2 regions of the Streptococcus sp. NCTC 11567 genome follow, and region 2 is predicted to be linked to the other one. Evidence: riboswitches for the same ligand, from Rfam matches in the RefSeq annotation. Region 2 holds a riboswitch; the other holds the start of a gene.

Region 1 (15,474 bases), 1.1 Mb from region 2:
GTTAAACAGGAAATTTTTCACTTATGCGTCATTATTAGCATTGGTTGCTGTTCCTACTGTTGTTGAAGAGGTTACTCTGCAACAGCATCCCGTCTATGCTGAAGAGGTGGTCGTCCCTAAATCAGAAGAACCTGTTGCCACTGGTGTGGAAGAGAATAGTTCTGCAACAACTCCCCTCGCCCCTGTCGAAACTACTCAACCAGCTCCTACAACACCAGCTGACTCAGGCAATACGACTGTAGCAGCTAAAGAAGAGACCCCAGCGAGTCCTGAAGTAATGGCAGATGCTAATGGCAGCCAGCCTGTTTCAGACGTTCGAGTAAGTCCTGAAGGCAAACCTTACACGGTTACAGGTAAAATTATCAGCGTCGTGAATGGCTGGGGTGGTAATGGTTTTTACATTCAAGATAGCAATGGCACAGGACTTTACATTTACCCTGAGAAAAATTTGGGTTATGCCAGTGGAGACATTATTCAACTGACAGGTACACTTACTAATTTCAAGGGTGAATTGCAGTTGAAAAAAATTACTGCCCATAAAAAATTAGAAGGTCAGCTTCCTACCCCTGTTAAAGAAACAACCATTCCCGAATTAGAAAAAGCAACTCAATCAACACTAGTTAAGTTATCGAATGTAACTGTAGGAGAAATAGCATCGGATAAATACGAAACCTCTTCTTTTAATGTCACAGATAACGATGGTAAAAGTGTGGCAGTTCGTTTAGACAATCGCACGGGGATTAAAACAAGTGACTTAGTCGCTAAAATTGGCCAGGGGGATGTCATCAATTTGACAGCTATTTTGTCAACTTTTGATGGAAAATTGCAATTAAAACCATTTACCTTGGAACAATTTGAAGTGGTGAAACAGGCTGTCAGAAAAGAAGACACTACGCCAGTTGGCAAGGTTGTGAAAATTGGAGATATCCAAGGGACTCATCATACTTCGCCTCTTTTGAAAAAAGCTGTAACAGTTGAACAAGTTGTTGTCACTTACTTAGAGGATTCCACTCATTTTTACGTTCAAGATCTTAACGGCGATGGTAATGTAGCCACTTCAGACGGTATCCGTGTCTTTGCTAAAAGCGCGAAAGTAGCTGTCGGAGATGTATTGACGATTTCCGGAGAGGTTGAAGAATTTTTTGGTCGTGGATATGAGGAACGTAAACAAACGGACCTTACAATTACCCAAATTGTGGCTAAAACTGTTACCAAAACAGGAACGGCTCCAGTACCAGCCCCTCTTGTGTTAGGTAAAGATCGTGTGGCACCTGCTGATGTCATTGATAATGATGGCTTACGTGTCTTTGACCCACAAGAAGATGCTATTGACTATTGGGAATCCATGGAAGGCATGTTGGTTGCTGTCGACGATGCGAAAATCCTTGGTCCAATGAAAAATAAAGAAATCTATGTTTTACCTGGTTCTAGCACGAGAGTGTTGAACAATTCAGGTGGTGTATTGTTACCTGCAACCAGTTACAATACCGATGTGATTCCTGTACTTTTCAAAAAAGGTAAGCAAACCATCAAATCTGGTGATTCTTACAAAGGAAGATTAGCTGGACCAGTCTCATACAGTTATGGTAATTACAAGGTTTTTGTTGATGATAGCCAAAAGATGCCTGTCTTAATAGATGGCCATCTTGCACCTGAAAAAACACATTTGCAAAAAGACCTAAGCAAATTAAGTATTGCATCTTATAATATTGAGAACTTCTCAGCAAACCCATCTTCAACCAAGGATGAGAAAGTCAAACGTATTGCTGAATCCTTTATTCACGATTTGAATGCACCTGATATCATTGGACTGATTGAGGTACAAGATAATAACGGCCCAATCGATGATGGTACTACAGATGCTACCCAAAGTGCTCAACGCCTGATTGATGCTATTCAAAAACTTGGAGGCCCAACTTATCGTTATGTTGATATTGCTCCAGAAAATAATGTTGACGGTGGTCAACCTGGTGGGAATATTCGGACAGGCTTCCTCTATCAGCCAGATCGTGTTAGTTTATCGGATAAGCCAAAAGGTGGCGCTAAGGATGCTCTGTCATGGGTAAACGGGGAGTTAAACCTCAGTGTTGGTCGAATTGATCCAACTAATCCTGCTTGGAAAGATGTCCGTAAATCACTAGCAGCAGAATTTGTTTTCCAAGGAAATAAAGTCATTGTGGTAGCAAACCATTTGAACTCTAAGCGTGGGGACAATGCTCTTTATGGACGTGTGCAACCTGTTACCTTCAAATCTGAAGAAAGACGCCATGTTTTAGCTAATATGTTGGCTAAATTTGCCAAAGAAGGAGCAACTCATCAGGCAAATATTGTGATGTTAGGTGACTTTAACGATTACGAATTCACAAAGACGATTCAATTGATTGAAGAAGGGGATATGGCTAACTTGGTTAGCAGACATGATTTAGCAGATCGTTATTCTTATTTCTACCAAGGAAACAATCAAACCCTCGATAACATGCTAGTATCTCATAACCTGCTTGGTCAGTATGAATTTGACATGGTGCATGTGAATTCACCGTTTATGGAAGTTCATGGCCGTGCTTCTGACCATGATCCATTGTTGCTTCAATTATCCTTTAAAAAAGCCGCAGATGCAGGTATAGAGGAAGGTAAACCAGCTCTGACTGCTACTGAGCAGAAAAAGGTAGTGACAGCTAAACCACTTGCGGCAGCTCAAAAAGCTTCCTCAGAGAAGGCTTTGCCAAAAGCAGGTGAAAAAGCTGGGATTGTGATGACTATCTTAGGAATGACTAGCCTGTTTGCTTCTGTTAAGTTATTTAGAAAAGGCCGAGAAGGACAATAAGCACAAAACAGTTTTAAAATCCCTAGTGGGGTAAAGGACCTGAATAAATGATCAGGTCCTTTTACTTTTCAGCCACATAATTTATCTCACAAAAGAGAAAATTATGACACTAAAAGTATTCAGTTAGTCTGTATGAAAGGAATTGAGAAGGTAACCATGTCCCTTTGTTATAGGTCGCAGACTTATTTAGTATTTTTGTCAAGTTGGCCTTTTTGTGGTACAATGTAACCGTTGCTTAGCAACCCTTGGTGCTTAGTTCCCTTTCACCAAGCATATTAGACACGTAAAGAGTTAGGTTTGACTAACTGCTTTGACGTTAAAGGAGAAAAAATGACAAAATTAACAGTGCGTGACTACGTTCACATTGCTTTAGTGGCTGCTCTCTATGTGGTATTGACCATTACGCCTCCTCTGAATGCCATTTCTTATGGAATGTATCAGTTTAGGGTATCTGAAATGTTGAATTTCCTTGCTTTTTACCATCGCAAGTATATCATTGCAGTGACTCTTGGGTGTATGATTGCAAACTTTTACAGTTTCGGACTTATTGATGTCTTTGTTGGCGGTGGCTCAACCCTTATTTTTGTGACGTTGGGTGTCGTTCTCTTTAGGAAGTACCACAAAGACTATCTATTTAATGGTCTTGTTAACAAGGCATTCTTTTACTTTTCTTTCTTTTTTGCCGCTTCCATGGTGACCGTTGCTATTGAGCTTTCTTTCTTTGGTGCACCCTTCCTATTGACCTGGTTTACAACGGCTATGGGGGAATTGGCATCGCTGCTCATCGGTTCTCTGATTATTGATAAGCTAGCTAAGCGTATGTCTTTTCATTAACGAATATTCATAACCGGAGTGAGAGAAGCCCCTACACTTTTTAGAAAATAGGTACTTGGACAGTTGCTGGATTTTACAGCTGTCCTTTTTATTTTCTTCTGATTAGGAAATAGCTTATTTTCACTCTTTTATGATAAAATAAGAGTATGAAAAAACGCATAAGAGAATTGACGGAATTGCTTAACCGTTATCGTCAAGAATACTATACCAATGATTCCCCTTCTGTTTCTGATAGTGAGTACGATAAGCTTTATCGTGAGCTAGTGGATCTTGAAAATCAATACCCTGAGCATGTCTTACAAGATAGCCCAACTCAGAATGTCGGAGGAACCCTTCTCACCGGTTTTGACAAATACCAGCACCAGTATCCGCTATTTAGTTTGCAGGATGCTTTTTCGCGTGAGGAATTAGATGTCTTTGACAAGCGGGTTAAATCGGAATTTCCTGATGCCACTTATCTAGCAGAGCTAAAAATCGACGGCTTATCCATCTCTTTAAGTTATGAAAATGGCCAATTACAGGTGGGAGCTACCCGCGGAGATGGTAGTGTTGGTGAAAACATTACAGAGAATCTTAAACAGATTAAAGATATTCCTCAAGTATTGCCTCAACCCCTGACCATAACTGTTCGAGGAGAGGCCTACATGTCTCGGCAATCCTTTAAAGCAATTAATGAAGAGAGACAGGAAAACGGTGAAACAGAATTTGCCAATCCTAGAAATGCTGCTGCGGGTACCTTGAGGCAATTAGATACGGCGGTAGTGGCCAAGCGTCAATTGGCTACTTTTCTCTATCAAGAAGCTAGTCCCACAACCAGAAGTCAGCAAGATCATGTCTTGAAAGCATTAGCCGATTTGGGCTTCTCAGTTAATCAGCGTCACCATCTGTCATCCTCTATGGATGAGATTTGGGATTTTATTCAAACTGTGGAGGCAGAACGCGATCAATTGGCTTATGATATTGACGGTATTGTCATCAAAGTGAATAACTTAGCCATGCAAGAAGAGTTGGGATTTACGGTTAAAGCGCCACGTTGGGCGATTGCCTACAAGTTTCCAGCAGAAGAAAAAGAGGCAGAAATCCTTTCGGTTGACTGGACAGTTGGTAGAACAGGTGTGGTTACCCCAACAGCAAACTTGAAACCAGTTCAATTAGCTGGAACAACGGTCAGCAGGGCTACCTTGCATAACGTCGATTATATTGCGGAAAAAGATATTCGAATTGGAGATACTGTAATTGTCTATAAAGCGGGGGATATTATTCCTGCTGTCTTGCGCGTGGTTTCTGACAAGCGACAGGAACAGGTGCCTATGTGGATTCCAAGTCAATGCCCATCTTGTCAGAGTGATTTGGTGCATTTTGAGGATGAAGTAGCTCTACGCTGTATCAATCCTTTGTGTCCGAGTTTGATTCAGCGAGGGTTGGAACATTTTGCCAGTCGAAATGCCATGAATATTGCTGGGCTTGGGCCTGCTGTTGTGGAAAAACTCTTTTTAGCAGGGCTTGTTCACGATGTGGCAGATATTTACAAGCTTACTAAGGAAGATCTTCTACATCTAGATGGTATCAAAGAAAAGTCGGCCGAAAAATTGCTAGCAGCTATTGAAACGTCCAAATCAAATTCAGCCGAGAAATTGTTATTTGGTTTAGGCATTCGTCACATTGGTGCTAAGGCTAGTCGTTTAATTTTGGAAACTTGTGGAGACATTGAGCATCTCTTAACGGTTAGAGAAGAAGACATTGCGACTATTGATGGTCTGGGCATGGTAATTGCTAAATCATTGGTTCAATATTTTCAACAAGATTCTGCCATTCTTTTAGTAGAAGAACTAAAGAATGCTGGGGTTAACTTAGCTTATTTAGGACAGAAGATTGATAGTAATGCAGAATTATTTGGCTTAACGGTTGTTTTAACGGGCAAGTTGGAGAAAATGACTCGCAACGATGCAAAAGCAAAATTAGAAACCTTAGGTGCTAAAGTGACTGGCAGTGTGTCTAAGAAAACAGACTTGGTGATTGCTGGAAGTGATGCAGGGTCTAAGTTGGAGAAAGCGCAGGCTTTAGGCATTCGAATCGAGGGTGAAGAGTGGCTAGAGCAGCTTTAAGAGAGGTATTGTATGAAAAAACAAATGAGAGCACGTCTCATTTATAACCCGACATCAGGACAAGAAATGATGAAGAAGAGTGTTCCTGAGGTCTTAGATATTTTGGAAGGGTTTGGGTATGAAACCTCTGCCTTTCAGACGACAGCAGAAAAACATTCTGCTTTAAATGAAGCCAGAAGAGCTGCGAAAGCTGGATTTGATTTACTGATTGCTGCTGGAGGAGACGGTACCATCAATGAGGTGGTCAATGGGATTGCGCCACTGAAAAAGCGTCCCAAGATGGCTATTATCCCAACAGGAACAACCAATGATTTTGCGAGAGCTTTGAAAGTTCCAAGAGGGAACCCTAGTCAGGCAGCCAAACTCATTGGAAAAAACCAAACCATTCAAATGGACATTGGTAGGGCTAAGAAAGACACCTATTTTATCAATATTGCGGCAGCAGGGAGTTTGACTGAATTGACTTATAGCGTTCCTAGTCAGTTAAAAACCATGTTTGGCTACTTAGCTTATCTTGCCAAGGGAGTTGAGTTATTGCCACGTGTTAGCAATGTTCCTGTTAAAATTACTCATGATCAGGGCGTTTTTGAAGGTCAAGTGTCCATGATTTTTGCAGCCATTACCAATTCTGTAGGTGGCTTTGAAATGATTGCTCCGGACGCTAAACTGGATGATGGCATGTTTACCTTGATTTTAATAAAAACGGCTAATCTTTTTGAAATTGTCCATCTTTTACGTTTGGTCTTAGATGGGGGTAAACACATTACAGACCGTCGTGTGGAATACATCAAAACCAGTAAAATAGTAATTGAACCTCAATCAGATAAGCGCATGATGATCAATTTAGATGGAGAATATGGCGGTGATGCCCCAATCACACTTGAAAATTTGAAAAACCATATTACATTCTTTGCAGATACTGATTTGATTTCTGATGATGCCTTGGTATTGGACCAAGAAGAATTGGAAATTGAGGAGATAGTGAAGAAGTTTGCGCATGAAGTAGAAGATTTAGAACAAGAACTGGAGGAATAAAAGAAGTGATAGATAATGCCATTACCGTTCATTATCATAGTCGTCAAGGAAACTACTTTAATTTAAGTTTGTGGCAGTGGCAAGATGGGAAATGGGGAAAAGATGCCTACTTCTCTCGATTTGATAGTTTTGGTGCAGTAGCTCAGTTAAGTTATCCGGCTCCTTACTTTTTAAGCCATGCTTATGTGATTGTAAAAGATCAATTGTGGCAGCACAAAACGATTGATTATCGTATTGACCGTGACTATGGTGTTCCAAAAACAGAAGTTTGGCTAGTGGACGGTGATGACACTGTTTATTATTCAAGGCAAGCTGCAGTTGCTAGTCGTTCGTATGGGCGTAGAATGGCTCATTCGTTTGATATGGCAGTTAACAGCAAAGCTTTCGATAAGCGTTGGGGATTTAATGGATGGCTTGGTTTTCGTTACCAGGAGAATCAGACGACCTTTCGCTTATGGGCTCCGACTGCTGAACGAGTTGATCTGATTTTATATGATTCAACAGCTGAACGAGCAAGCGTAGAGAGAGTTGTTCCTATGGTTCGTGGCCATGTCAGTAATCCTGAAGATCATTCTAAAAATACTCACGGAGTGTGGGAGTTATGTTTAGAAGGAGACTATAACTATCAGGCCTATCGTTATCGAGTATATTACCGTAAACGGACCTTTAGAGATACACGAGACCCTTATGCCATTGCAACAACGGCTAATGGTCGCCGCTCCATTGTGATTGCCCCTAACCAGCTAAAGCCAGAAGGTTTTGAAGTCAAACAGGGCAAAGAAGCAACGTGGAGACTAGACAATCCTAATCAAGCTGTTATCTATGAAATGCATGTGCGAGACTTCTCAAAATCTGAGACTTCAGGAGTTAGTCAGCTACATCGTGGTAAATTTAAAGGTTTAATCGAAAAAGGAACGCGTAACGAATTTGGGGACAAGACTTGTTTTGATTATGTCACGTCATTAGGGATAACTCATATTCAGTTGCAACCTCTTTTTGACCATCATCAAATCATTGAAGACAATGGGGAATATGCCTATAACTGGGGATATGATCCTGAAAATTATAATGTTCCTGATGCGAGTTTTACCAGCAATCCTCATGAACCTGCGACACGTATTTTAGAATTAAAAGAAGTGATTCAAGCTTATCACGATGCTGGTATTAATGTCATCATGGATGTGGTTTATAACCATACCTTTTCATCTAGGGACTCAGCATTCCAACTAGCTGTTCCTGATTATTATTACCGGATGAATCCCAACGGAACCTTTCAAAATGGGTCGGGCTGTGGTAATGAGATGGCTAGTGAAAAGGAAATGTACCGTAAGTTCATGCTTGATTCTATTTTATATTGGACCAAAGAATTTAATATTGATGGTTTCCGTTTTGATTTAATGGGCTTGCATGATATTGAAACCATGAATCTTATCAGACGGGAATTAGATAAAATTGACCCAAGAATTCTTGTTTTTGGAGAAGGATGGGATATGGGAGTGGGGTTAGCTCCTGAACAAAAAGCTAAAAAAGATAATGCTTACAAGATGCCAGGAATTGGTTTCTTTAATGATGATCAGCGTAACGCGGTTAAAGGCGCTGAAATCTATGGGACCTTTGAGGAAGGTTTTGCCTCTGGTGCAGCGACTGAAGATTGTGTTGCCAAGTCTATTTTGGGAAGTGATGAGTTGGTCCATTATCTAAGTCCTAGTCAGGTAGTTAATTATGTAGAAGCTCATGACAACTACAACTTGAATGACCTCTTTTGGGCGCTCAATCCAACTGATAATCAAGAAGAACATACTCGTCGTATTCAGCTAGCTTCTGCCATGAATATCTTGATGCAAGGCATGTGTTTTATGCAGATTGGTCAGGAGTTTCTAAGAACTAAATTATATCCGACAGGAGAACAAGGAGAACTCACCCACGCAGACAAAGAAAGAGCAATGAATTCTTATAACGCTCCAGATCAGGTGAATCAAATTGACTGGAGACAAGTCACTCTAGAAAAAGAAACCGTTGCTTTTATGAAAAAATTAATTTTTTTGAAAACAAAAACCCATCTGTTTTCATATCCAAGTTTCGAAGAAATTCGTCGTCATGTCTACATTGAAAAAGCGGATAAAGGTACTGGTTTTATCAGTTTCACAGTGGATGATAAAAGAAAATACAAGGTTATTTTCACAACTTCTGGCAAACGCTTGCAATCATGTGTCGAGCATGATATAATTGAAACAAATGACAAGCGCTTTCAAAAAGGGGAGTTGTTACTCAATCATTTGACAGCGATGATCCTTGATATTACAGAATAACCTGAGGTTTCTCAGGTTATTTTTGTTTTCTTGAGGCATAATCTTGTCTGGGATGAACCTGAAAATAGAGGTTTAAAAAGAGTGAGGATTAAAAGAGGGTGATGGAATGGACAATGAGTTAGCGCTTTACACATTTGGCACCGGGGAGAATAACCAGTTGCAAGATTACTTGGGTGTTCACCGGGTTGACATAGATCATAAAACTGCTTACGTCTTCAGGGTGTGGGCTCCGAATGCAGAAGAAGTGAGTCTAATAGGCGATTTTACTGACTGGAAAGCTAACCCTTTAAGCATGTTTAGGCATGAGGCAGGTATTTGGGAGGTGACCACACCATTAGCTAAAGAAGGGGATATTTACAAATACCTGGTTAAACGGCAAGGTGGTCACGTTGTCGAGAAAATTGATCCTCTTGCTGTCTTGTTTGAAGCTAGGCCAGGGACAGGAGCTGTTGTTAAAACATTACCAGATAAAAAATGGCGAGATAGTTTGTGGATGGGGCGAAGGAAACGCTTTGGGTTTAGAGAAAGACCTGTTAACATCTATGAGGTCCACGCTAATTCTTGGAAGAAGGATGAAACTGGAAAGCCATATGACATGTCTCGCTTGAAAGAAGAGCTGATTCCTTATCTCAAAAAGATGCATTATACTCATGTAGAATTTCTTCCTGTCATGACGCATCCTTTGGACATGAGCTGGGGATACCAACTGATGGGGTATTTTGCTTTTGATTCGACCTTTGGTAGCCCAGAGGATTTCCAGGACTTTGTCGAGGCTTGTCACCTTAATAATATTGGCGTTATTGTCGACTGGGTACCAGGGCATTTTACACAAAATGATGATGCTTTAGCTTACTTTGATGGAACGCCAACCTTTGAGTATCAAGACCATCATCGAGCGCGGAATTATGGCTGGGGGGCTTTGAACTTTGATTTAGGTAAAAATCAGGTACAGTCTTTCTTAATCTCCAGTGCCTTATTTTGGTTAGAAACTTATCATATTGATGGTATCCGAGTAGATGCGGTTAGCAACATGTTGTATTTAGATTATGATCAAGGGCCGTGGACACCTAATATTTATGGTGGAAACCAAAATCTTGAAGGGGTTGCCTTTCTTCAAAAATTGAATCGGGTGATAAAAGAAAAACACCCAGATGTCATGATGATCGCAGAGGAATCCTCTTCAGCAACACCGATTACCAGCCCTATTGAAGAGGGTGGACTAGGGTTTGATTACAAATGGAACATGGGTTGGATGAATGATATTTTGAGGTTCTATGAAGAAGACCCTTATTACCGGCAATTTGATTTCAACCTCTTGACTTTTAGTTTTGTGTATTGTTTCAATGAACGCTATATTCTGCCATTTTCTCATGACGAAGTAGTGCATGGTAAGAAGAGCATGATGCATAAGATGTGGGGAGATCGCTATAATCAATTTGCAGGCTTGCGAAATCTCTACACTTATCAAATGTGTCATCCAGGTAAAAAATTACTATTTATGGGCTCTGAATTTGGTCAATTTTTAGAGTGGAAGTACAATGATCAACTAGAATGGCATGATTTGGAAGATCACTTTAATGCCAAACTACAACGGTTTACAGCTGAGTTAAATCAGTTTTATAAAGATCATAACATGCTTTGGCAAAATGATGAGACGTATGACGGTATTGATATCATTGATGCTGATAACAAACAAGAATCGGTTTTATCTTTCTGCCGCCTCAACAATAAAGGGGAACTGTTGTTGTGCGTCTTTAACATGACGCCTGTTGAACGACCAGGTTTTACTGTAGGTGTTCCAGTCGCAGGAATCTATGAGGAAGTTTTCAATACTGAAATGGAAGCGTATGGAGGTGTTTGGAAAGAACACAATCCTATCACTAAAACAGTACAAGCACAATGGAAAGAATATGATCAAACCCTCTCTTTCACTTTACCAGCATTGGGAGCAAGTATCTGGAAGGTTAAGCGTCGTCAAAAAGACTAGGAAATGTAAGAATAACTCTCCTCTTTTTATCATTAATGTCGGATTAAGAGATGAAGGGAAGAAAGAGAGCTTATCCAAAAGTCTCTTTGACATATTAGGTGATGTTAGTCATGAAAGGATATCTAAATGAAGAATGAAATGTTAGCTCTTATCTTGGCCGGTGGTCAAGGAACTCGTTTAGGAAAATTAACACAAAGTATTGCTAAACCAGCAGTGCAATTTGGGGGTCGCTATCGTATCATCGATTTTGCCTTGTCAAATTGTGCCAATTCAGGGATTCACCATGTTGGTGTCATTACCCAGTATCAACCGTTAGCTCTTAATAACCATATTGGGAATGGGTCATCTTGGGGTCTTGATGGCATTAATGCTGGTGCTACCATTTTACAACCTTACTCAGCAACAGAAGGTAATCGTTGGTTCCAAGGAACCAGTCATGCCATCTATCAAAACATTGATTACATTGATAGTATTGATCCTGACTATGTCCTTATCTTATCTGGGGATCATATTTACAAAATGGACTATGATGACATGCTTCAAAAACACAAAGACAACATGGCCAGCTTATCAGTCGCTGTCATTGATGTGCCTCTAAAAGAAGCTAGCCGTTTTGGTATTATGAACACGGATACCAGTGATCGTATTGTGGAATTTGAAGAGAAACCAGCTCACCCCAAATCAACCAAGGCCTCTATGGGGATTTACATTTTTAACTGGAAACGTCTAAGAACCATGTTGGTTGATGCTGAAAAAAATAATATTGACATGTCTGACTTTGGTCAAAATGTGATTCCCTCCTATCTAGAGACAGGTGAGAGGGTTTATAGTTATAACTTTAAAGGTTACTGGAAAGATGTAGGAACCATCGAATCCTTGTGGGAAGCCAATATGGAATATATCGGAGAAGAAAATGCTCTGGATAGTCGTGACCGCTCATGGAAGATTTACTCTAAGAACCATATTGCACCACCAAACTTTATCACTGAAGAAGCAGATGTTTCGAATTCGCTTGTGGTTGATGGTAGTTTTGTATCAGGGAAGGTTGAGCATTCTATTTTATCAACCAATGTTCAGGTGAAAAAGGGTGCTCAAGTCAAAGATTCCTTTATCATGAGTGACGTTATTATTGGAGAGGGTGCCAAAATCACACGTGCTATTATTGGAGAAGGTGCCGTCATTGGTGACGGTGTTGTGATAGATGGAACTGAGGATGTGCAAGTTGTTGGTTACAATGAAGTAGTGGGGGTTTCAAATGAAGATTGACAAATACACAGCCATTTTGGGAAGTTCAATTGGCTTTGCCGAAATGAAGGGATTGACAGATTCAAGACCCTTGGCAAACTTACCGTTTGATGGGAAATACCGTCTCATAGACTTTCAATTATCCAACCTTGCTAATGCAGGGGTGAGAAGTATTTATGGTATTTTCCGTGGGGAAAATATCCGTTCTGTCTTTGACCATATTAGATCTGGTAGAGAGTGGGGATTAAACTCCTTATTGAGCCACTATTTTTTAGGTTTTTATAACACTGCAGAAGATTCTCAAGAAGCAGATAAAGAGTATTATGATAATATATTGACCTACCTCAAACGTTCTGGATCAGACCAAACCATTTATATGAGTTGTGATATATTATGTAATATCGAACTAAATCAAGTTATCCATCTGCACACGGTTAATCAACGACCTCTTACAGTGGTCTACAAAAAAATGCCAACGGATGCCATCTCAAAAGCCAACGATATTTTAGATATTGATGAGACAGACACCGTTATCAATAGACGTCAGATTCCGAGTGATCAAGATATCGAAAAAATGTCAGCGGGTATTTACATTATTGATACCCCTTGGTTGATTGAACAGATGGAGAAAGAAGCTCAAAAAGAAAAACCTCAAAAGTTACGTTTTTTACTTCGTGAGTTAACCGTTTCAGAAGGAGCTTTGGGATTTGAATACACTGGCTACTTAGCCAATATTCACTCGGTCAAATCTTACTTCGATGCTAATATGGACATGCTTGACCCCCAAAAATTCTATTCGCTTCTTTATGCCAATCAAAAAGTCTACACTCGTGTGAAGAATGAGGAATCGACTTATTTTGATCAAACGTCAGAGGTGAAAAATTCACAGTTTGCATCAGGAAGCATTATTAAGGGATATGTGGAGCATTCTATTGTGTCGCGTAACTGCCACATCGAGGTTGGAGCGCGGGTAAAAAATAGTATTTTATCACCTAAAGCCATTATCGGTGAAGGAGCCATCGTTGAGAATGCTATTATCGACAAATTAGTGGAAGTGACACCTGGTGTTACCATTAAAGGAACGCAAGAAGAACCAATGGTGGTCGCTAAAGGAACTAAGGTTATTGAGGATATGATAAGATGAAAATAATGTTTGTGGCGGCAGAGGGAGCTCCTTTTGCCAAAACGGGTGGTCTAGGTGATGTGATTGGTGCCTTGCCTAAATCCCTGGTCAAAAATGGTCATGAGGTCTCCGTTATTTTGCCTTACTATGATACTATTGACCAAAAATTTGGCGATCAAGTGGAAGACGTGTTGTATTTTTACATACAAGTAGGTTGGCGCCGTCAATACGTTGGTCTCAAGAAGATTGTGAAAGACCAAGTGACCTTTTATTTTATAGATAACCAGTATTATTTCTTTAGAGGAAAAGTCTATGGTGACTGGGACGATGGTGAACGATTTGCTTATTTTCAGCTAGCCGCAATTGAGGCGCTGGAGAGGCTTGATGCGATTCCAGAAGTTTTGCATGTGCATGATTACCATACAGCAATGATTCCTTTCCTATTAAAAGAAAAATATCATTGGATTGAGGCTTATCGAAAGATTAAAACAGTTTTCACTATTCATAATATTGAATTTCAAGGTCAATTTGACCCAGGAATGTTAGGAGACCTATTTGGTGTTGGAGCAGAGCGATATGAGGATGGGACTCTGCGGTGGAACAATTGCCTCAATTGGATGAAAGCTGGGGTATTATATGCAGATCGCGTAACGACTGTATCCCCATCGTATGCCGGTGAAATTCAAACTCCTGAGTTTGGAAAAGGTTTGGATCAGCTGATGCGGATGGAATCGGGGAAATTAACAGGAATTGTTAATGGCATCGACACAGAAGTGCTCAATCCTGAGACAGACCCACACTTAGTTGCTCCCTTTTCAGCAGCCGATTTATCTGGAAAATCAGCCAATAAAAAGAGTTTACAAGAAAGATTGAATCTTCCTGTACGCGATGATGTTCCACTCATTGGGATTGTCTCACGATTGACTGACCAAAAAGGCTTTGACTTGGTGGTGCAGGAGTTGGATAATCTACTCCAGCAAGATGTTCAACTGGTTGTTCTTGGGACAGGTTATAAGGATTACGAGGACGCTTTTAGGTGGTTTGCACAGGTTTACCCAGAGAAGCTTTCAGCTAACATTACCTTTGATTTAGGGTTAGCGCAACAGATTTACGCTGCCTGTGATCTTTTCTTAATGCCAAGTGCCTTTGAACCTTGTGGGTTATCACAAATGATGGCTATGCGCTACGGGACGATTCCAATTGTTCATGAAATCGGAGGATTAAAGGATACGGTTATTCCTTACAACTCCTTTGATAAAACAGGAACTGGATTTGGTTTTAATCACTTCTCCGGTTTTTGGATGATGAAGACCCTCTTGTTTGCTTTGGATGCTTATCGCCATCATCTAGAGGATTGGAAAATGCTACAACAAAATGCCATGACACGTGATTTCTCATGGGAGACAGCTAGCTTGGCTTACGTGAAGTTGTATCACAGTTTGGGAACAGTTATTTAATTTGTTATCAAAAATATGATAAGACCAGAGAGACGGCGAAAGCCGTTTTTCTGCTGGTTGGGGGTTTTGGAATATCCCAACTTTTTTGTTATAATAGAAGTGTGATTCTATTTTTTGAAAGAAAATCCCAACCTTTTTTTCTGTTTTTGTAAAAAGGTTAGTATTAGTCTAAGAAAGCGTACCCAGACTAAAGAAATCTGTTGACATTCTTAATTTTAAGGAATAGAATAGCAAAGTAAAAAAATTTTTAAGGAGTATTCTACTATGAATCCTATTTTCGCATTGGCTTTGGCCTGTTTTGGTGTTTCTCTTGCTGAAGGTTTCTTGATGGCAAATCTTTTCAAAGCAGCTTCTCGCCAACCAGAAATCATTGGTCAATTACGTTCGTTAATGATCTTGGGTGTTGCCTTTATCGAAGGTACTTTCTTCGTTACCCTTGTTATGGCCTTCATTCTTAAATAACAGCCTATTTTATAATAGAAAAGGAGGGTGTTAGATGGAAGAAGCTAAAATACCCATGCTGAAGCTTGGTCCAATAACCTTTAATTTGACCCT
Region 2 (15,474 bases):
AGATGATTGCCTCAGGTACAAAGACGATTGAATTGCGTCTGAATGACGAGAAGCGGCAAAAGGTTCAAGTTGATGATACCATCGTATTTGTTAGAACAGATGATAGTCGTCAGATGTTGTGGACAAAGGTGGTTGGGCTTTATTATTTTGACGACTTCGCTCAGCTTTACCAGTCGTTACCCTTAGATAACTGTGGCTATCGGAAAGAAGAACTGGAGATGGCTCGTCCAGAAGACATGGAACGCTATTATAGTCAGGAACAGCAAGCCCAGTATGGGGTAGTCGGCATTGAGTTATCAGTGCTGTAGAGGAGACGATTATGACATCATCGACACAGGCATGTGTTTTTTCTGGAGTGAAAATTGCTTTAATGCAAGATCAACACCTTGTGACCATTTTAAGAGATAATAAGTCTACCATTCCTTTTCCTGACACCTGGGATTTGCCTGGCGGGGGACGAGAAGGTTTAGAAACACCCTTTGAATGTGTGCAACGTGAAGTGATGGAAGAACTAGGAATAGCGATTTCGCAAGATATGGTCGTCTGGGAAAAAGCTTATCAAGGGGTTATGAATCCGAAGACTTACTCTATTTTCATGGTGGCCATGATCAGTAAGGATCTTGTTAAAGCCATTCATTTTGGAGAAGAAGGTCAGGCTTACAAGTTGGTACCGATGAAGGATTTTTTAGTGGATAAGAAGGCTGTGCCTCAATTACAAGAACGATTGGCAGCTTATCTAGCTGAGAAAAGTGACCAGTGAGATGAGTGTTGGTATTTCAGTGTTTAAGGATTGCTAGAAATGACACAAGTGTCAGAGGCTCAGAGAAATTGTTAAAAGGAGAAAGGACATAACTATGGAAACATGGCAAGAAGTGACGGTTCATGTGCATCGTGATGCGCAAGAGGCTGTTTCAAATTTGTTGATTGAGACAGGCAGTCAAGGGGTTGCTATCGCGGATAGCGCAGACTATATTGGGCAGGAGGACCGTTTTGGGGAGTTATACCCAGATGTGGAGCAGTCTGACATGATAGCTATCACAGCCTATTACCCAAGTAGCACTAATTTGGCGGATGTGACCGTGACCATTAATGAACAGTTAGCGGAGTTAGCTAGTTTTGGGTTACAGGTTGGTCAGGTTACTGTGGACAGTCAGGAATTGGCTGAGGAAGACTGGGCAGACAATTGGAAAAAATACTATGAACCAGCTCGCATCACGCATGATTTAACCATTGTCCCTAGTTGGACGGATTATGAAGCTTCTGCTGGGGAAAAGGTTATTAAATTAGATCCTGGAATGGCATTTGGGACAGGGACACATCCCACAACTAAAATGAGCCTTTTTGCCTTGGAACAAGTCCTTCGTGGTGGCGAGACAGTTATCGATGTAGGGACCGGATCAGGTGTCCTCTCGATTGCCAGTTCCTTGCTAGGTGCCAAAACCATCTATGCTTATGATTTAGATGATGTGGCTGTTCGAGTGGCTCAAGAAAACATTGATTTAAACCAAGGAACAGACAACATTCATGTGGCTGCCGGCGATCTCTTAAAAGGGGTTGGTCAAGAAGCGGATGTGATTGTGGCCAATATCTTGGCGGATATCTTAGTCTTATTGACTGATGATGCTTACCGTTTGGTCAAGGACCAAGGTTATCTCATTTTATCTGGTATCATTTCTGAGAAACTAGATATGGTTCTGGAAGCTGCGTTTAGCGCAGGATTCTTCCTTGAGACGCATATGGTTCAAGGCGAGTGGAACGCCTTAGTGTTCAAAAAAACAGATGATATCTCAGGAGTGATTGGCGGCTAATGCAACAGTATTTTATTAAAGGCAAAGCAGAAAAAGAGGTAACAATTACCGATAAAGATACCATCAAGCACATGTTTCAAGTGATGCGCTTGACTGACGAGGCAGAAGTTGTCTTGGTCTTTGATGACGGGATTAAGTATTTAGCCAAGGTGACCAATAGTATGGCTCATGAGTTAGAGATTATAGAGGCTTTGCCAGATCAGGTTGAGCTGCCTGTTAAAGTGACTATTGCTTCTGGATTTCCTAAAGGAGATAAGTTAGACACGATTGCCCAGAAAGTGACTGAATTGGGAGCCAGTGCGCTATGGGGTTACCCCGCAGACTGGTCAGTAGTCAAATGGGATGGCAAAAAATTAGCTAAAAAAGAAGACAAGTTGGCTAAAATCGTTTTAGGAGCTGCTGAGCAGAGCAAACGAAATGTGGTGCCAGAAGTGCATCTTTTTGAACAGAAAGCAGAGTTTCTAAAAAGTCTTTCTAGCTTTGATCATATCTTCATTGCTTATGAGGAAACAGCTAAGGCAGGTCAGCTAGCGACCTTGGCGCGTGAATTGAAAGAAGTTAAACCAGGAGCAAAACTCCTTTTTATCTTTGGACCAGAAGGGGGAATTTCCCCAGCTGAAATCACTCAGTTTGAGGCAGCAGGTGCCATTAAGGTGGGTTTGGGTCCTCGCATTATGCGAACAGAGACCGCTCCGCTATACGCCTTAAGTGCTATCAGTTATGCTTTGGAATTGCAGGTAACATCTGATGACAACTAAGCAAGTCCTTCGCTTGCTTAGTTTTTTTAGGGAAACGCTCCTTTAGGAAGCTTAAGTGTCCTCAAAAAAGGAAGGCAAATCAGCTGCTCCACAATGTGGAAAAACAGTTGACAGGGTTTAAGAAAATGACTATGCTAGTAAAAAAGATGATTGAGGGAGGAAGACTTGGTTACCATTAAAGATGTTGCAAAGCTAGCAGGGGTATCCGCATCGACGGCTTCGCGAGCCATTAATGACAATCACATGATTAGTCAGGCAACCAAAGAGCGCGTAAGAAAAGCGATGGAAACATTGGATTATTCCCCCAATTATTCTGCACAAAATCTGGTCAAGCGACAGTCCAATGCGGTTGGGATTATTTTGCCAGTGCGCGTGATCCAAGACTCTCTCGGTAACAATCCTTTTTTCATGCAGATTATTCAAGGCATCGCAGGTGTCTGCACAGATAATGGCTACATGGTCAGTCTGGCGACCGGTCGCAGTGATGACGAGTTATTGAAGAATGTTCAAAACATGATTCGCAGCGGACACATTGGCAAACTGATTTTTCTTTATTCCAAAACAGATGACAAGGTTTTTGACTTTGTCAAAAAACAAGCTGTGGATTGTGTGGTCGTAGGGCAGTCTTATGCGACGGATAACGGCAATGCTAAATTTGTGGATAATGATAACCGCCAAGCAGGTTACGATGCCGCAGCTTTTCTGCTTGAACGTGGGTTTAAGCAAATCACTTATGCCTATACTGACATGGACGAATTGGTGCAGGCCGAGCGCTTTATTGGATATGCCGAAAAAATGACGTCTCAAGGTTTGACCGCTCAAACCATTAACCTCTCCTCAGAAACGGAACAGGATATCGGTCAGAGGATCCAAAAGTTTTTAACCAACCATCCTCAGCCGGCCTTTGTAACCTGTGATGATATGCTAGCTATTCATCTGCAACGCCTGTTAAAGCAAAACCATCCCAACCCAAAAGTGCCTATGATTAGTTTTAACAACTCCATTTTAGCTGAATTGGCCACCCCGTCACTGACATCGGTAGAGATTTTTCCTTACCAATTGGGAGAAAAGGCTGCCACTTTAGTGTTAGCAACTGATCATATTCAAGATACCATTCATTTGATCTCTCATCAGATAGTTGAGAGAGAGTCCACCCAACCGATAACGCCATAAGTAAACGAAACCCTTTGCGATGTTCCATTGACAAGCGAAGGGTTTTTGTGTCCTCTTTTTAAGTTAAGGGAGACCGTTTTGTTAGAGGAGGTGACAAGCTCTCCTATTCTTTTTTAAGAAAACGCTTTACAAAATTCAGAAAGGCGAGTATAATGAATTTATCAATTAACGCAAACGTTTGCGTAAATCGTTTGCAACCCACTACCTCATGGCGTGATGTATGATAGCGATTACCTCATTTCTTGAGGATATTAAAAAGGAGAAGTAGAATGAAAACATCATTCAAGCAACTGTTTAGTTTCGAGTTTTGGCAAAAATTTGGGAAATGTCTTATGGTCGTTATTGCTGTTATGCCAGCGGCTGGTTTAATGATCAGTATCGGAAACTCCATTCCAATGATTAACCATAACTCAGCATTTTTGGCATCTCTAGGAAACATTATTGCTCAGATTGGTTGGGCTATCATTGTTAACCTTCACTTGCTATTTGCCTTGGCGATTGGTGGTAGTTGGGCTAAAGAACGTGCAGGAGGAGCCTTTGCCTCAGGTCTTGCTTTTGTCTTGATCAATCGAATTACAGGTGCTTTTTATGGAGTGTCTGGTGCTATGCTAGCTGATCCAGAAGCAAAAATCACAAGCCTCCTTGGCACTCAAATGATTGTTAAAGATTATTTCACCAGTGTCTTGGAATCTCCAGCCCTAAACACAGGGGTTTTTGTTGGGATTATCGCAGGGTTTGTAGGAGCAACGGCCTATAACAAATACTATAATTACCGTAAACTTCCTGAAGTTTTGACCTTCTTTAATGGGAAGCGTTTTGTACCTTTTGTGGTCATCTTGCGTTCTATCCTAGTAGCGCTTGTCTTGGTGGTTGTTTGGCCGGTTATCCAATCTGGAATCAATGGTTTTGGGATGTGGATTGCCTCTTCACAAGATTCAGCTCCAATCCTAGCCCCATTCCTATATGGTACCTTGGAACGTCTCTTGTTACCATTTGGTCTGCATCACATGTTAACCATTCCAATGAACTATACAGCTCTTGGGGGAACTTATGAAGTCATGACAGGTGCAGCAGCGGGGACAAAAGTATTTGGACAAGACCCTCTATGGTTAGCTTGGGTAACAGACCTTGTTCACCTTAAAGGCTCAGATGCTTCAGCTTATCACCAGTTAATGGACGGAGTCACTCCAGCTCGTTTCAAAGTAGGACAAATGATTGGTGCTACCGGAACATTGATGGGAGTTGCCTTAGCGATGTACCGTAATGTGGATGCCGATAAAAAACATAAATACAAAATGATGTTCATCTCAGCAGCGGCAGCGGTATTCTTGACAGGGGTAACTGAACCACTTGAATACATGTTTATGTTTGCAGCAATGCCACTTTACCTTGTTTATGCCCTTGTGCAGGGAGCTTCATTTGCCATGGCAGACCTTGTGAATCTCCGTGTTCACTCATTTGGGAACATTGAATTATTGACCCGTACCCCTATGGCCCTTAAAGCAGGTCTAGGCATGGATTTGATTAACTTTGTTTGGGTCTCTATCCTATTTGCAGTCATCATGTACTTTATCGCGGATATGATGATTAAGAAAATGCATCTCGCAACAGCTGGACGTTTAGGCAATTATGAAGCAGACATGCTTGATGACAACAAAGCTAAAAGCTCTGGTGCCCCTATGGCAGATAGCAACTCTCAAGTCGTGCAAATCGTTAATCTCCTTGGTGGGCGCGACAATATTGATGATGTCGATGCTTGTATGACCCGCTTACGAGTGACGGTCAAAGACCCCGCTAAAGTTGGTGCTGAGGACGATTGGAAAAAAGCAGGTGCTATGGGTCTCATTACCAAAGGTAGTGGTGTCCAAGCGGTTTATGGGCCTAAAGCAGATATTTTGAAATCAGATATTCAAGATTTGCTTGATTCAGGGGCTATTATTCCAGAAGTCAATATGTCAAAAGTAGCCGACAAACCAATGCCAGCCAAAGACTTTAGACACGTGACAGAAGAAGTGCTATCAGTGGCAGACGGAACCGTTTTACAAATCACAGGTGTGAAAGATCAGGTGTTTGCCGCTAAGATGATGGGCGATGGGTTTGCTGTGGAGCCCACTAATGGCAATATTTATGCACCAGTATCTGGCCTTGTGACCAGCGTTTTCCCAACCAAACATGCTTTTGGTTTACTGACAGACAGCGGCCTTGAAGTGTTGGTGCACGTAGGACTTGATACCGTAGCCCTAAATGGTGTTCCTTTCTCAGTAAAAGTCACCGAAGGGCAACGTATTGAAGCAGGAGATCTTTTAGTGGTAGCAGACCTTGCTGCCATTCAATCAGCAGAGCGTGAAACAACCATTGTGGTTGCTTTTACCAACACAGCAGAGATCCAAGATGTGACCTTGACATCTTTAGGAGCTCAGCCTGCAAAAACTCCAGTAGCAACCGTAGAACTTTAAGAGAATAGAGCAAGAGAGTGATAGGTCCTAGCAGCAGCTGGTGAGCTATGACTCTTCTTGTCTTATAAAGGAGAACTAATGACCAAGTTACTAACGCTGAATACCCACTCGTGGATGGAAGCCAATGCCCTTAAAAAGTTAGTTGATTTGGCTGAGCATATTTTAGCTGAAAAATACGATATCATTTGTTTGCAAGAAATCAACCAACTGATTGAAAGCGAATTGGCCATGGAATTACCGAGCTATCAACCTATTCCCGGGACCCCAACCATTCATAAAGATCATTTTGCTCTTCTCTTGATTCATTACCTCAAAAAGCGGGGACAGCACTATTATTGGTCTTGGGCTTACAACCATATTGGCTATGACATTTACCATGAAGGCGTGGCAATCTTATCAAAACAACCTATTCATGTTTCAGATATTCTCGTGTCGGCGATGGATGATGAAACAGACTACCATACTAGACGCTCGCTCGTTGCCAAAACCAAGTTAGATGGCAAAGAAGTCGCTGTTGTCAATGTACACCTATCTTGGTTTGACAAGGGGTTTTTAGGGGAGTGGGAGAAATTAGAAAAAGAGCTGCTCACACTAAAATGTCCCTTGCTACTTATGGGAGATTTTAACAATCCAACGAATCAAGAGGGTTATCAAGTGATTATGGGTAGCCCCCTAAACCTACAAGATAGCCATAAGGTTGCTGACCATGTTTTTGGTGATCACAGTATTGTGGCTGATATTGATGGCTGGGAAGATAATAAAGAAGCCTTCAAGGTGGACCATGTCTTTACCAGCAAGGATTTTGACATCAAGGCGTCTCACATTACCTTTGAAGGAGGAGATGCGCCAGTCGTCAGTGACCACTATGGTCTTGAAGTGACGTTGGATTGGGTTGAGAAATAAGAAAAAGGTTAGGAAGTTAATCCTGACCTTTTTGTGATGTCTTGTAATATGTAATTGAGTGCTTCTTGCAAGGTGACAGTTTTGTCAAAAGATGTTTCAGAGATTATTTTGATGTAATCTTTTTCATTCCACCACTTTCTCAGAGCTTCCTCGCCAAATTCCTCGACCTTACTTCTGCTTGAATGGCGCTTTAATGTTTCTTCAAAAGGAATATCATAATAATAAGCAAAGACTTGAAGACGGCTTTGTTGGCTAATAAAGTCCCAAACAGGGGCATACCAATCTGCTTTTAGAATACCTTCTAAGATAATATAGTCGCAATTCGCCATTCCAAAAGTAATCAAATGCTTCAATAATGGAATTGTCGGCGTATCAAAACCATCATGGGCTAGTAACATTTCGCGTCTTAATTTATCTTGAGAAAGAAGTAAGGTGTTTTCACCAAGTTGACTTTGGAGGGCATTCGCCAAGCTAGTTTTCCCGCTAGCAGCATTTCCTCTAATAAGAATTAATTTGGTCACATTTTTTTCCTCTCAACTTTAATTTAATCAATCATGGTGCTTTTCAAGTAGGCATCCACCAGTCGTTCAGTCGCTTCGATAGAGTCTGTATGAGTGCGTTCATAAGAGTGACTTGATTCAATACCAGCCCCAAGCAGTGCGTGACGCACCTCAGCTCCCGCCCGCATCGCAGCAGAAGCGTCACTACCGTAATAAGGGTAAATGTCTAGCTGATAAGGGATTTGATGGTCTTGGCAAAGGGCTACCAAATGTTGACGAAGCTCGTAATGATAAGGACCAGAGCCATCCTTGACACAGATGGAAACAGTGTATTCGTCCGTTGCTTGGTCGTCTCCCATAGCTCCCATGTCAACTGCCAAATACTCAACCACTTGCGCTGGTAGGCTTGAGTTAGCACCGTGTCCGACCTCTTCAAAGGCAGAGAAATAAAAATGGGTCGTGTATGGCAATTCCACTTGTTCTTCTTTGTAACATTTTAGGAGTTCCATAAGAATAGCTGCACTGACCTTGTCGTCAAGGTGACGAGACTTGATAAAGCCTGATTCGGTCACGATGACACGCGGATCAAAAGAGATGAAATCACCGACTTCGATGCCAAGTGCGCGTGTTTCGTCAGCCGTTGTGACTTTTTCGTCCAAGCGAACTTCCATATTAGCTTGATTGCGTTCCGCACTGCCCGCGTCTTTGTAAACATGAACAGATGTCTGGTGAAGTAAGATGGTTCCAGAAATTTCCTTTCCAGATTTGGCAAGATGTACGGTACAGTTCTCTCCCTCGATAGAATTATAGACAAAGCCACCTACCAAATCCATTTTCAAACGGCCGTCAGGTTTGATGGCACGAACCATAGCCCCCAAAGTATCTAAGTGAGCCGTCACCACACGGTGTTTGTCATCGTTTTTACCTTTGATAGACACCATAATGCCTCCCTTATGGGTACGGACAGGCTCATAGCCAAATTGGCTGAGTTCGTCATGCACATAGTCCATGATTTTCCGAGTAAAGCCGGTTGGAGAAGGGATGTTAGCAAGTTTAGTCAGGTATTCCACAGTTGTTTTCATAAGTACTCCATTCTTTGAAAAAATCCATATAGTTCTTCTATTATATCATTTTTCAAGACACAAGATCCTTCTAAATCTGGAAAAGATGAGGCAACTGTTTCCGTAAAGCCTTGCTAATCATGAGGACGAGGAGTAGACTAACCAAACGGTCTAAATAATCCGTACCTGCCTGAATGACAATAACACTGACCGTTAAGTCAAGTCCCAATCCATGTAATATCTGCACCAAGAGACTGGAGCCACTTGAGGTGATCCCTTTAAAGAGAATAACCGTAATGATAGAGGCCACTAGTGTGCCAGGAAAGGAAATACATAAAGCCTTCCAAATCAAGTCCTTAGCTCTGTTATGCTGACGCAGGAAAACCCCAGCAGTCAAAGCAGTAATGATAGCCACTGGAGCATAAAAGAGGGCAAAAATATCCGTTGTCATCCAAGAAAGAAGCGCGCTAACAATAGCAGTCACTGCGCCAAGCCAAGGGCCAAATAAAAGAGCGATTAGCAGTGTGCCTATCATGTCCAGATAAAGGGGCAATTTGAGAAAGAGGGCGATATTAGCTCCTAGATAGTTAAGAGCAATTGCAGCGGCGATAAAGGTTAAAACCTGTGTTTTTATTTTTGTCATGGCTTATCCTAACTGTAAATGGTCAAGGTCTCGAACGACCTGATGCAAAGGGACTTCTAAAATAGTAGCGATGAATTCGGACCAAAAAGCCTTGCTGTTCACCGTCGTCAAAATATGGCTGTTTGCCTTCTTATGATAAAAATCGTATTGATCGACAACCGTTTGACCAAGAGTAATCCCTTCTGTTGCCACATCCGTATAACTGTCAAAACCTTGGCAAATGGTAGGAGCCAAGAAATAGACCACGGCTAGAGGGTCATTGATGACGCAGCCAATCAGATGTTCGTATTCCCAGTGGAAATCAAAATAAAAATGGGTGATGCTTTCAATAAAGGCGGTTTCCTCAGGATTGAGTCGAGCCATGTAAGACAAGTGGTTTGGGGTCAAGACAATCTGTCTCGTCACATCTAGCCCCACCATTTCAAGTTTGCGGCCCAGCTGTTGAAAGGTTAGTCTGGCTGCATGAGGGTCACACCAATAATTGTACTCGGCCACCGGAGAGCAATTGCCATGAGCTTTGAAGGCGCCTCCCATGCTGACAAAACGTTGGCAATGTTTGCCCATATTTGGGTTTTGCCCCAAAGCTTCTGCCACATTGGTCAATGGACCAAGGGCGATAATAGCCGTCTCAGAGGGCTCAGCGAAATGCTGGGCTAAAAAATCGGCAGCGGGCAGGGCTTCAGCTTCTTTGATCACTGAAGGTTGGAGCAGGCTATCGCCGAGACCGTCTATGCCATGCGTATCTTGAGCAGAAACATAGTCCCTTTCTAGAGGAATGCCACGTCCTAGATAGATAGGAATGTCCAGGCGGTTCACCCGTTCTAAAAGAAGAATGGTATTTTGTAAGCCGATGGGAACAGGGACATTGCCTTGAACCAGTGTAATGGCGATGACCTCAAGTTTCGGGTGCTTCAGGGCATATAAAAGCGCTAAGCTATCATCAATACCAGGGTCGCAATCAATAATAATAGGTTGCTTAGTCATAAAAACCTTTCTAATGAGTAACAGAGTTCCTCTTGCCTTGAGGAAAAAATAGTTAACAACAACATCAGTCAAATCAAAAAAAGTCTGAGACAGGACGTCCCAGACTGGAAAAAACGGTAACAGGTGTTATATAGAAGACACCAAATAGCACCTGACAAGACGTTGCCAGGTTGTGAAAGCTTGTTACTTAGTTTTTTATTCTGGGAAGTTTTCGAACCAGTCCAGGAAATCCCTGATTTGTGTAACCTTAGTCTACTATGATTTGAGACACTTGTAAAGCTTAGCCTTCAGAGGAAGCCCTAAAGGCATCTCTTCTCTCTAATATAATCTTCGCTAAACGCTCGATATCATCATTTGTGCCCCGCAATTCAAAATCCCCAAGCATAGGAAAGCCAAAGCGCTTAGCATATTGTTTAGCAGTCAGGCAATATTGGTTGTTAAAATTCTTATTCCCCGAACCAATAATCCCCATGCAATGTTTGTAATTGTCATGAGCAGCAATGAAGTCTCCAAGAGGATTTGTCAAAATTTCCACTTCACCAGAGTCAATCCCATTTCCTCCTTCTAGATAAGTGGGCAGCATCGCTACAAAATCCTCCTCGACGGGAAAAGTCTCATGCTTCAGGTCTTTAATGTTAATCTGTTTGACATGGCACTCATGGTTTTCGGTTAAATAAAGGGAAAGGCGTTTCACAAAACTAAGGGTGTTGCCGCTAAGGCTGATAAAAACAATGGTTAAGTCTGACATAAAAACTCCTATCTAAATTATCAGTCATCACTACCAAGATTAGCACAAGTCCCGGCAACAAACAAGTTATAGCCTTTCAAAACTGTCTGAAATGTTTCCTATGAATAGGATAAAGAGGTATTTAGTTGGCACTGAAGTGAAGGTCTGGGTCACGTCTCTCACACTGCCACAAAACAAGTCAAACAAAAGTTGAAAGAGAAAAAACATGACCCGATATCAGATACCAAAACACATACTAATTGTCTAAAATCAAAGAAAAAGCTAAAATGAGTTAACTCGAAGCTTTTATTTGGTTCACTTTTTATGTTTTTACAGAAAAAGTGACTCTTTAAATAGTGTCTTCACAGTTTTGAGTGAGACTGTCAGTTGTTTTGATAAGTTTTCCAAGACTAAATATGTTATAATTTAGTCGTTTTGCAACAAAGTTAACGACTGCAACAGTCGCTCGATAATAATTGAAATCACTAAAGAAGGATATGGAACTGACATGACGCATGCTAGTAAACTTTTTACCAAGCAGCAATGGAGAGAGCTTGAGTTAATTGCCCACTTAACAGAACATTCAGGAAGAATGGGGTACAAGGATAGAGAACTGTGCAAAGTACTAGATAGTACAGTGTCAACCTTACAAGCCTGTATTGCTAATTTACAATTTATGGAATCCCTCGGCCGGATTACTTATGAAGATGGTTACCTAACTATTGACTATAATGACCATTGTGGCTTGCAAGAAGTCTATCAAAGGGCGCTGAGAGAATCCCAGTCCCTGCAGCTCTTATCCGCCCTATTTTTTAAGGAATTTGATTCTTTAGAGGACTTGGCGGACGCCTTGTTTATTAGCTTATCCACCTTAAAACGCTTGATTACCCGAACAAATGGCTACCTCAAAAAAGAATTTGGCATCAAGATTTCCACAAGACCAGTGATGGTAGTGGGTGACGAACACCATATCCGTCTCTTTTACCTCAAATATTTTTCGGAAGCCTATACCATTTCGGAATGGCCTTTTGCGGAGATTATTAACCAAAATAATCTAGAACGTTTGATTGCATTGATGGTGAAACAAACAGATGTTTCAGTCAACTTTGCCTTGTTCCAACACTTGAAGATACTAAGCGGGGTAAATTTGATTCGTTTCCAGAAAGGCTTTACCCTTAATCGCAAAGACAAAGGCTTAGAGCATCTCTTTATGAAGGTTCTGGAAGATTCTTTGGAAATGAAAGACCTCTCGGCTTTATTTGCCCTTAAATACAATCAGCCCTTGGACGCACGAGCACTCGCTGAGATTTTTTCCAACTACCTCAATCCTGCATTAGAACTTGGGAAATTACTTCAATCAGATGATAGCGCACGCGAACAGACGCTTTCGTCACACCAAATAGTGCCTTGGATTGCCTTGTTGGACAAGATTGAAAAAAGTTTGCAACTAAGTATTTCAAATAAATACGAACTAGCTAGGCATCTCCAAACAACAGTTATCTTGGCTGAAGAGGACATCAGTGCTAACTTTTTGATTTACGATTATAAAAAGGAATACCTCAAATTCTTTCACAAACATTATCGCGTGATTTATGATACTTTCCTTACTTATGTCGAAGACCTCTTTGCCCTAGATCATCAGGAGTTTAATGAGGGAATACGAAATCACCTTTTGTATTGCTTATTCATCACCTGGGAAAATCTCTTTTTGAAGATTAGTCAATCACGACGCAAACTCAAGTTATTGGTTATTGAAAGAAGTTACAGCAACGTTGGTAACTTCTTAAAGGAATATTTTGGGGAATTTTTTGAGATTATTAGCTTTGATGACTTAGGCAATCCTAAAATCGACCTGCTTCCCCTTGCCAAAGAGTATGATGTCATTGTGACAGATGTGATTCTGGAACAAAATAATCATTCGGAGATCCTCTTCTTCAATCAGATGATTCCTAGCGTGGTTGCTGATAAACTCACTGACTTTTTAAAAGTAAAGGTGGGAGAAGACAAACTGTTTGAAAGCGTTGCTCTTAACCAGATGAGCACCAGCTGATGTAAAAAAGCGAGACTTACACCGTAGTGTAGGTCTATTTTCATGAGTGCGTTACGGCTACCCTTAGGATTGGAACGTCATTAATTTTGTCCGTTTATAACATTAGATTATTCAAAATATTTTAATCGTAAAAATCTAACCAAAAATTAATAATCGCTACAAAAAGTGACCTTTCCTTTCAAAGGCCCATTCTCTATAATAGAATTAATAGGGAAGGCACAAGTCTGCCTTGTCTAAAAATCTAGACTTAAGAAAAATAAGGAGAAAAAATGGCTAGAAAAAACACAAATAAGCACTATTCGCTTAGAAAATTAAAAACAGGTACTGCATCAGTAGCAGTAGCTTTGACTGTTTTAGGGGCAGGACTAGCAAGCCAAACAGAAGTTAAGGCTGAGAATAATCATCCTACATATGATAAAGCTAGAGCAGACGCCTTGCGAGAACTTGGATATGTACCTAGTGACTTATGGCTTCAACAGTATGAAAAAAATGAGGAGTTAACTAAAAAAAATGAGGAGTTAACTAAAAAGTTGGATGAAGCTGAAAAAGAACTAGGTAAAAGTGATCAATCACTATCTGAAAATGCTAGTAAAATTCAAAAATTAGAGGCAGAGAAAGCTCAAGTTGAAGAGAAGTTAAAGGAAGCTCGACTTAATTATCAAGATCTTGCTGAAGTTCAAACTCATATCCGTGAGAAATTAAAAGCAGAGAAAGCTCAAGTTGAAGAGAAGCTAAAGGAAGCTCGACTTAACTATCAAGACCTTGCTGAAGTTCAAACTCATATCCGTGAGAAATTAGAAGCAGAGAAAGCTGCTTTAGAGACACGTAAGGCTGAGCTTGAAAAAGCATTAGAAGGCGCAATGAATTTTTCAACAGAGGATTCAGCTAAAATCAAGGCATTAGAAGAAGAAAAAGCTGCTTTGGAGGCAAAAAAAGCTGCTTTGGAGACAGAAAAAGCTGATCTTGAACATCAAAGTCAAGTTTTAAATGCCAATCGTCAAAGCCTTCGTCGTGACTTGGACGCATCACGTGAAGCTAAGAAGCAATTAGAAGCTGAGTACCAAAAACTTGAGGAACAAAACAAGATTTCAGAAGCAAGCCGTAAGGGTCTTCGCCGTGACTTGGACGCATCACGTGAAGCTAAGAAACAATTAGAAGCTGAACACCAAAAACTTGAAGAACAAAACAAGATTTCAGAAGCAAGCCGTAAAGGTCTTCGCCGTGATTTGGACGCATCACGTGAAGCTAAGAAACAAGTTGAAAAAGCTTTAGAAGAAGCAAACAGCAAATTAGCTGCTCTTGAAAAACTTAACAAAGAGCTTGAAGAAAGCAAGAAATTAACAGAAAAAGAAAAAGCTGAGCTACAAGCAAAACTTGAAGCAGAAGCAAAAGCACTCAAAGAAAAATTAGCAAAACAAGCTGAAGAACTTGCAAAACTAAGAGCTGGAAAAGCATCAGACTCACAAACTCCTGAAGCAACACCAGGAAACAAAGTTGTTCCAGGTAAAGGTCAAGCACCACAAGCAGGTACAAAACCTAACCAAAACAAAGAGCCAATGAAGGAAACTAAGAGACAGTTACCATCAACAGGTGAAGCAACTAACCCATTCTTCACAGCGGCAGCCCTTGCTGTTATGGCAACAGCTGGAGTAGCAGCAGTTGCAAAACGCAAAGAAGAAAACTAAAAAAACATTCCTATTCCCAAAATAAGACAAACTAGCTTTCATTAGCTAGTTTGTTTTTTTATGAAGCCAAGCAGAAAAGCAGTTGAGGAGAATAGACAACAAAACAAATGCCCTCTCCCTATCTTTAATAGATCAGAGAGAAGGCATCTGTGAGTAGTGTCTAAGGCAAGGTGCTAGAGGTCATCTTCTAGTGACAGAAAATCTTAGTTGCGCTCCTGTTTGCGACTAAAGACGGCAACTAATCCCATTAGGCTAATGCCAAAGAAGACGAGGCCTTTTGAGTCTGCACTACCTGTTGTAGGTAGTTGACTGTCTTTTCCGCTAGCTGCTTGGTGTGTTTCTTGGTACACACGGGCTGCTAGTTGATGGATGGCTTGACGATCTTGTTCCGTCAAGGTCTTGCCAGGAAGGGCTGGGGTTGTTGTCTCGGCTTGACGAGGTGCGACATAAGTAAAGCTGTAATCACCAAAGCCTTCCACAGATGAAGGACCAACATAGCTAATGTCCTTGTAGTTACCAATCAAGCCCTTAGCTTTGTCAGCGCTGAGGAAACGAAGGTTGAGGCCTTTGATGGTATCAGCGAAATACCAGTTGTTATCAGCACTTGGGTTGATGGTTTTTTCTGAAACGATGTAGTTGATAATAGCTTGACGGTTTTCAAGATTGAGCAGGCGGTTAAGGGTGGCGTTTTTCACACCAGGGAAATTACCACTCGCACGATAGTTA

What was found. A riboswitch is a leader RNA that binds a small molecule or an ion and turns the genes downstream of it on or off. The one in region 2 is predicted to bind preQ1.
Region 1: linked by a shared signal. The riboswitch ahead of FQT67_RS06605 (QueT transporter family protein) and the one ahead of FQT67_RS01230 (nucleoside hydrolase) in region 2 are both predicted to bind preQ1.

What each region holds. Positions count from the first base shown of each region.
Region 1 is NZ_LR595857.1:1,303,021-1,318,494, reverse strand. Features, by position in the region: gene FQT67_RS06610 (endonuclease/exonuclease/phosphatase family protein) at 1-2,824, shown strand, start outside; PreQ1 riboswitch class II at 3,038-3,157, shown strand; gene FQT67_RS06605 (QueT transporter family protein) at 3,155-3,658, shown strand; gene ligA (NAD-dependent DNA ligase LigA) at 3,805-5,763, shown strand; gene FQT67_RS06595 (diacylglycerol kinase family lipid kinase) at 5,776-6,798, shown strand; gene pulA (type I pullulanase) at 6,807-9,107, shown strand; gene glgB (1,4-alpha-glucan branching protein GlgB) at 9,214-11,094, shown strand; gene FQT67_RS06580 (glucose-1-phosphate adenylyltransferase) at 11,221-12,360, shown strand; gene glgD (glucose-1-phosphate adenylyltransferase subunit GlgD) at 12,350-13,483, shown strand; gene glgA (glycogen synthase GlgA) at 13,480-14,919, shown strand; gene FQT67_RS06565 (F0F1 ATP synthase subunit C) at 15,184-15,381, shown strand; gene atpB (F0F1 ATP synthase subunit A) at 15,416-15,474, shown strand, end outside.
Region 2 is NZ_LR595857.1:204,135-219,608, forward strand. Features, by position in the region: gene FQT67_RS01180 (ASCH domain-containing protein) at 1-308, shown strand, start outside; gene FQT67_RS01185 (NUDIX hydrolase) at 320-760, shown strand; gene prmA (50S ribosomal protein L11 methyltransferase) at 855-1,808, shown strand; gene FQT67_RS01195 (16S rRNA (uracil(1498)-N(3))-methyltransferase) at 1,808-2,566, shown strand; gene FQT67_RS01200 (LacI family DNA-binding transcriptional regulator) at 2,732-3,739, shown strand; gene FQT67_RS01205 (PTS transporter subunit IIBC) at 4,009-6,195, shown strand; gene FQT67_RS01210 (endonuclease/exonuclease/phosphatase family protein) at 6,274-7,098, shown strand; gene FQT67_RS01215 (kinase) at 7,107-7,619, opposite strand; gene FQT67_RS01220 (M42 family metallopeptidase) at 7,643-8,680, opposite strand; gene FQT67_RS01225 (ECF transporter S component) at 8,751-9,302, opposite strand; gene FQT67_RS01230 (nucleoside hydrolase) at 9,306-10,286, opposite strand; PreQ1 riboswitch class I at 10,468-10,512, opposite strand; gene nrdI (class Ib ribonucleoside-diphosphate reductase assembly flavoprotein NrdI) at 10,567-11,034, opposite strand; gene FQT67_RS01240 (helix-turn-helix domain-containing protein) at 11,522-13,063, shown strand; gene FQT67_RS01245 (YSIRK signal domain/LPXTG anchor domain surface protein) at 13,333-14,748, shown strand; gene FQT67_RS01250 (bifunctional 2',3'-cyclic-nucleotide 2'-phosphodiesterase/3'-nucleotidase) at 14,952-15,474, opposite strand, start outside.